2 regions of the Pseudoxanthobacter soli DSM 19599 genome follow, and region 1 is predicted to be linked to the other one. Evidence: predicted binding sites of a transcription regulator. Region 1 holds the regulator's gene; the other holds the start of a gene.

Region 1 (3,341 bases):
TCTGAACGGGATGGGCGCCGGCCGGCGCGCCTTATCCTGCTGCGGCCGACAGACGCTTGTGCAGGCGCACCATGAATGCCGTGGCGAAAAGCGGCGTCACCAGATTGACGAACGGGATCGCCAGCACCACCGCCACCACCAGTCCGGCGACGAAGACCGCGACGCCATGCCGCCGCCGGAACGCCCGCGCCTCCTCCACCGGGCGGAAACGCATGGCGGCGGCTTCGAAATATTCGCGCCCGAGCAGATAGCCGTTCACCACGAAGAACGCGGCGATATTGACGCCCGGCACCAGCAGCAGCGCCAGGGCAACGATGTTGCCGGCGAGGGTGACGAGCGCGAACCGGATGGTGACGACGAGCGAACGGCCGAGCGGCAATGCGACGCCGGGCGGGTCCTGGGGAAAGCGGGTGCGCTCGACGATCTCCGCCGCGTCGTCGGCGAAGAAGCCTGCGAGCAGCGACGTCACCGGCCCGACCATGAAGGCGAGCGCGATGAGAATGCCGACGCCGCCAAGGATCGAGGCGGTGACGTTGAGCCAGGGATAGGGCAGGTCGAGCGCCCACGTCAGCAACGCCTCCAGCCCGATGCCGAGCACGATCAGGAGCCCGATGGTGATGGCGACCGAGCGCAGCAGGATCGCGCGGAACGGGGGCGTCAGGACCTCGCGGAAGGCTTCGACGGCATCGTTGAACATGAAAGCGATGGTTCCTCCGGAAGGACGGGGCACGGCGCCGCATCGCGCCGGGTCGGGACGCCGCGGCCGGCAACGGGACGATGACGGTCAGCCGACGATCCGGCCGATCAGCTTGGCGGTGTAGTCCACCACGGGCACGATGCGGGCATAGTTGAGCCGGGTCGGCCCGATGACGCCGAGCACGCCGACGATGTGGTTCTCGGTGTCCCGGTAGGGCGAGACCACCAGCGAAGAGCCCGACAGCGAGAACAGCTTGTTCTCCGACCCGATGAAGATACGCACCCCGTCGCCGGATTCGGCGAGCCCGAGCAGATGGATGAGATCGCGCTTCTGTTCGAGGTCGTCGAACAGGAGGCGGATGCGCTCGATATCCTCCTCGGCCTTGAGATCGCCCAGCAGGTTGGCGCGGCCGTGGATGATGAGGGTGCCCGGCCGCTCGTCGCCGGCTTCCGACCAGACGGCGAGGCCGGTTTCCACCAGGCGCCGGGTGATCTCGTCGAGTTCGGCCTGTTCGGCGAGGCTGACGCGCTCCAGCTCCGACTTGGCCTCCGACAAAGTGCGGCCGCGGATGTGGGCGTTCATATAGTTGCTCGCCTCCACCAGCGCAGAGGACGGCAGGCCCGGCGGCAGTGTCACCAGCCGGTTCTCGACCGAGCCGTCGGAGCCGACGAGCACCGCCAGTGCGCGGGCCTGGTCGAGGCGGACGAATTCGATGTGCTTGAGCCTGAGGTCGGCCGTGCTGGTGATGACCATGCCCGCGCCGCGCGACAGGCCGGACAGCATCTGGCTCGCCTCTGTCAGCAGGCCCTCGTAGGTGCGCCCGCCGCCGCCGGTGCGGATCTGCGCTTCGATGCGGTCGCGCTCCTCGGTGGCGAGGTCGCCGATCTCCAGCATGGCATCGACGAAGAAGCGCAGGCCCCGCTGCGTCGGCAGCCGCCCGGCGGAGGTGTGGGGGGAAAAGACCAGGCCGAGCGCTTCGAGATCGGCCATCACGTTGCGCACGGAAGCCGGCGACAGCGTCATCGGCAGCAGGCGCGACAGGGTGCGCGACCCGAGCGGCTCGCCGGTATCGAGATAGGTCTCGACGATCCGCCGGAAAATCTCGCGCGACCGCTCGTCGAGGTCGATCACACTCGGCGACAACGGTTCGCGTCTGCGTTCGGCCGTCATCGCATCCTCTCGTTTCACATCAGCCCCACCCAAGGCCCTGACGATAATAAAGGATGCCGCGTGCGGCTCGGCAAGGATTCCCGCAAGGTTTCCTGCATGAAACGGTTCGCTCCACGCCGAAAATCCGCTTGCGGCGGCGCCGCTCGTCGCCGGCCGCTTGCCGCCGATGGGCTCCGGGCGGTAGAAGCGCGTGGATTTTCAGCGCAAGCGGTCCCGATCATCGCCCGGAGAAGCCGGCCTGGCCTGAGCCAGCCGCGCGTCGCGAGTGCCGTAAACGTGAAACAGGCCAGCCGCCGCTCGGGCGCCGCGGGCCAGACCGCAAAGGATACCTGCCTCGATGACGACGTCCCGCCCTTCCAAGCGCGCCGCAGACGAACTGCGGTCCGTGACCCTCGAGCGGGGCGTCACGCGCCATGCGGAAGGTTCCTGCCTCGTGAAGTTCGGCGACACCCATGTGCTGTGCACCGCGAGCCTTGAGGAAAAGGTGCCGCCGTGGCTGCGCGGGGGTGGCCGGGGCTGGGTGACGGCCGAATACGGCATGCTGCCGCGCGCCACCCACGAGCGCACCCGCCGTGAGGCCGCCGCCGGCAAACAGTCCGGCCGCACCCAGGAAATCCAGCGCCTGATCGGCCGCTCGCTGCGTGCCATCGTCGATCTCGAGGCGCTCGGCGAACGCCAGATCACCGTCGATTGCGACGTGATCCAGGCGGACGGCGGCACCCGCACCGCCTCGATCACCGGCGCATGGGTCGCGCTTCACGACTGCATCGCCTGGATGAAGGCGCGCGGCATGGTGAGCCGGCCGGTGCTGACCGACCACATTGCCGCCATCTCCGTCGGCATCCATGGCGGCCGGCCGGTGCTCGATCTCGATTATGTCGAGGATTCCGCCGCCGAGACCGATGCGAACTTCGTGATGACCGGTTCCGGCGGCCTCGTCGAGATCCAGGGCACCGCGGAAGGCAAGCCGTTCAGCCGCGACGAATTCCTGGCGATGCTCGACCTCGCCGAGGCCGGCACCCGCCGCCTCGTCGAGCTCCAGAAGCTCGCGATCCTCTGAGGCCCATCGTGACCCAACCCGCCCGCCGCCTTTCCGAACCGCGCCTCGTCGTTGCCACCCACAACAAGGGCAAGCTCGCCGAGATCGGCTTCCTCGTGGCGCCTTTCGGCATCGAGACGGTGTCGGCGGGCGCGCTGGGGCTGCCGGAGCCGGATGAGACCGAGACCACCTTCGAGGGCAACGCCCGGCTTAAGGCTGTCGCCGCCGCGACCGCGTCCGGTCTTCCGGCGCTCGCCGACGATTCCGGTCTTGCGGTCGATGCCCTCGACGGCGCGCCGGGCATCTATTCGGCGCGTTGGGCCGGGCCGGACAAGGATTTCGCGCGCGCCATGCGGAACGTGGAGGAAAAGCTCCAGGCCGCCGGCGCGGTGACGCCGGAGGCGCGGCGGGCGAAGTTCGTCGCGGCGCTCTGCC
Region 2 (3,341 bases), on a different contig from region 1:
CGCGCACAGCAAGGCCGAAGATCGCCTGAATGCCATCGGCGGCGACGACGCGGTCGCGCGGATCGAGGAACGCCGCCAGACCACGCTTCTGGAGATCGAGGACGGCGCGCATAGATATCTGAGGCTGCGGATCGGGGCCGCCGCCGCTGGCCATGCGCTTCGCCTCTATCGTGACCGTCACCGCAGCGCGATGATGGCCCGCGCCTCGGAAGCATTCCGTACCATCAGTCGCGGCGCCTATCGCGGGCTGGCCGCCCAGCCGGGCAAGGACGGCGAAATTCTGGTCGCCATCGCCGCGGACGGTGCCTCGAAGCTCGCCGACGAACTCTCCAAGGGAACGCGCTTCCAGCTCTATCTGGCGCTGCGCGTTGCCGGCTACCACGAGTTCGCCGAGACGCGCCGCCCGGTGCCGTTCGTGGCAGACGACATCATGGAGACCTTCGACGATTTCCGCGCCGAGGAGGCGTTCCGGCTGTTCGCCGACATGGCCGGGGTGGGGCAGGTGATCTATCTCACCCACCATCGCCATCTCTGCGACATCGCGCGGCGCGTCTGTCCGCAGGTGCGGATCCACGATCTCGATGCCGGCACGGAAAATCCGGCCGTCCTGCTGGCCGAAGGGCGGTAAGTCCCTGCCCGTACGGGCGTTTCCGAAGACCTTTCATCGCAGTGCGTCGCAGGTCCGAAACCCCTGCGCCGGTCTGCCCCGGCACGGCCGTCCCGGGTGCGGCGTCGGGGATTCATCCACAGGCCCGTTCCGAAAAATCGAAAATAGCGTGTTGCGTCGGCGATCCGATCCCCGTATATGACCGCTCACGACGACGCCAACGGCGCCGGACGGACGGGTGTATAGCTCAGTTGGTAGAGCAGCTGACTCTTAATCAGCGGGTCCAAGGTTCGAGCCCTTGTACACCCACCACTTCCTTCGCTGATCGCGACCTTCCCTCACAATTCGATCGACCCCGCGCAAATCGCTGATGCGCGGCTTGGCGCGCCGGACCGGGCGATGGTTTCGCCGTAAGGCACTGTCTGATCGTGTGTTTAATCCTGCCGGTGACGCCGCTTCGCGGCTCTGCGGATGGCCGACGGAGCGGATGCTGGCACTCTCCTCGCACGAGTGCCAAAATTTTTTCGTCCCCCTCTTGATCGGCCCGGTGAATTCCCCCAAATCGACGTCGCACCGGGTCGGCACGCCTCATGAGGGTCCGCCCGGATTGGAAGAAATGGGTCATCCTAGCCTTGCATGGAGGAATAACCATGACGTTCCGGCCGCTGCACGATCGCATCGTCGTCCGTCGCATTGACGCTGAAGAGAAGACCAAGGGCGGGATCATTATTCCCGACACCGCCAAGGAAAAGCCCCAGGAGGGCGAGGTCGTCGCCGTCGGTCCCGGCGCGCGCAACGACAAGGGCGAACTGATCGCGCTCGACGTGAAGCCCGGCGACCGGGTTCTGTTCGGCAAGTGGTCCGGCACCGAGGTGAAGATCGACGGCCAGGATCTCCTCATCATGAAGGAGAGCGACATCCTCGGCGTGATCGAGGCCACCGTTACCGCCCAGAAGGCGGCCTGACGAGGCCCGACCGGACCTTTCGTTTCCAAGGCTGAAATCCGGATCCGCCTCGACGTGACGCCCGGGACAAGTCCCGCGGCCCGAGGCCTGGGTCCAAGAGATATCTGGAGAGAAATCCAATGGCTGCCAAAGAGGTTAAGTTCTCGGTCGACGCGCGCGACAAGATGCTGCGCGGCGTCGACATCCTCGCCAACGCGGTGAAGGTCACGCTCGGCCCGAAGGGGCGCAATGTCGTGATCGAAAAGTCCTTCGGCGCCCCGCGCATCACCAAGGACGGCGTGAGCGTCGCCAAGGAAATCGAGCTTGAGGACAAGTTCGAGAATCTCGGCGCCCAGCTCGTCCGCGAAGTCGCCTCCAAGACCAACGACCTCGCCGGTGACGGCACCACCACCGCCACCGTGCTCGCCCAGGCGATCGTTCGCGAGGGCGCCAAGGCGGTTGCCGCCGGCATGAACCCGATGGACCTGAAGCGCGGCGTCGACCTCGCCGTCGAGGCGCTGGTCGCGGACCTGAAGTCCAAGGCCCGCAAGGTTACGACCAACGAGGAAATCGAGCAGGTCGGCACCATCTCGGCCAACGGCGACAGCGAAGTCGGCCGTTTCCTGGCCGAGGCCGTGAAGAAGGTCGGCAACGAGGGCGTCATCACCGTCGAGGAAGCCAAGTCGCTCGAGACCGAGCTTGAGGTCGTCGAGGGCATGCAGTTCGACCGCGGCTACCTCTCGCCCTATTTCGTGACCGACGCCGAGAAGATGCGCGTCGAGCTCGAAGACCCCTACATCCTCATCCACGAGAAGAAGCTCTCCTCGCTCCAGGCGCTGCTGCCGGTGCTCGAGGCCGTCGTTCAGTCGGCCCGCCCGCTGGTGATCATCGCCGAGGACGTCGAGGGTGAGGCTCTCGCCACGCTCGTCGTCAACAAGCTGCGCGGCGGCCTGAAGATCGCGGCCGTGAAGGCTCCGGGCTTCGGCGATCGCCGCAAGGCGATGCTCGAGGACATCGCGATCCTCACCGGCGGCACCGTGATCTCCGAAGATCTCGGCATCAAGCTTGAGAACGTGACGCTCGACCTGCTCGGCCGCGCCAAGAAGGTGTCGATCAGCAAGGAAGACACCACGATCGTCGACGGCGTCGGCGCCCGTTCCGACATCGAGGCCCGCGTGGCACAGATCAAGGCGCAGATCGAGGAGACCACCTCGGACTACGACCGCGAGAAGCTGCAGGAGCGTCTGGCGAAGCTCGCCGGCGGCGTCGCGGTGATCCGCGTCGGCGGCGCGACCGAGGTCGAGGTGAAGGAGAAGAAGGACCGCGTTGACGACGCGCTCCATGCGACCCGCGCCGCGGTCGAGGAAGGCATCCTGCCGGGTGGCGGTCTCGCCCTCCTGCGCGCCCTGAAGGCGCTCGACAGCGTGAAGCCCGCCAACGACGACCAGAAGACCGGCGTCGAGATCGTCCGCCGCGCCGTGCAGGCGCCGGCTCGCCAGATCGCCCAGAACGCGGGCGCCGATGGCTCGATCATCGTCGGCAAGCTGCTGGAGAGCGATGAGCTGGCCTATGGCTGGAACGCCCAGACCGGCGAGTTCGGCGATCTCTTCAAGATCGGCGTCATCGATCCGGCGAAGGTGGTGCGTACCGCGCTGCAGAACGCCGCATCGGTCTCCTCGCTGCTGCTGACCACCGAGGCCCTGATCGCCGAGAAGCCGAAGAAGGACGCTCCGGCGCTTCCGGCTGGCGGTATGGGCGGCATGGGCGGCATGGACTTCTGAGGACGTCCA

Evidence for each region. Region 1 encodes HrcA, which represses chaperone genes, less so after heat shock. Its sites were predicted from a motif close to GTTAGCACTCNCNNNNNGNGAGTGCTAAC; they were not measured.
Region 2: a site for HrcA is predicted at 1,097-1,125, ahead of groES (co-chaperone GroES). Genes of this name have one in related genera too.

The regions. Positions count from the first base shown of each region.
Region 1 is NZ_FRXO01000003.1:499,792-503,132, reverse strand. Features, by position in the region: gene BUF17_RS09790 (sulfate transporter family protein) at 32-697, opposite strand; gene hrcA (heat-inducible transcriptional repressor HrcA) at 785-1,867, opposite strand; gene rph (ribonuclease PH) at 2,205-2,927, shown strand; gene rdgB (RdgB/HAM1 family non-canonical purine NTP pyrophosphatase) at 2,936-3,341, shown strand, end outside.
Region 2 is NZ_FRXO01000001.1:571,574-574,914, reverse strand. Features, by position in the region: gene BUF17_RS02435 (ATP-binding protein) at 1-628, shown strand, start outside; tRNA gene BUF17_RS02430 (tRNA-Lys) at 844-919, shown strand; gene groES (co-chaperone GroES) at 1,258-1,572, shown strand; gene groL (chaperonin GroEL) at 1,692-3,332, shown strand.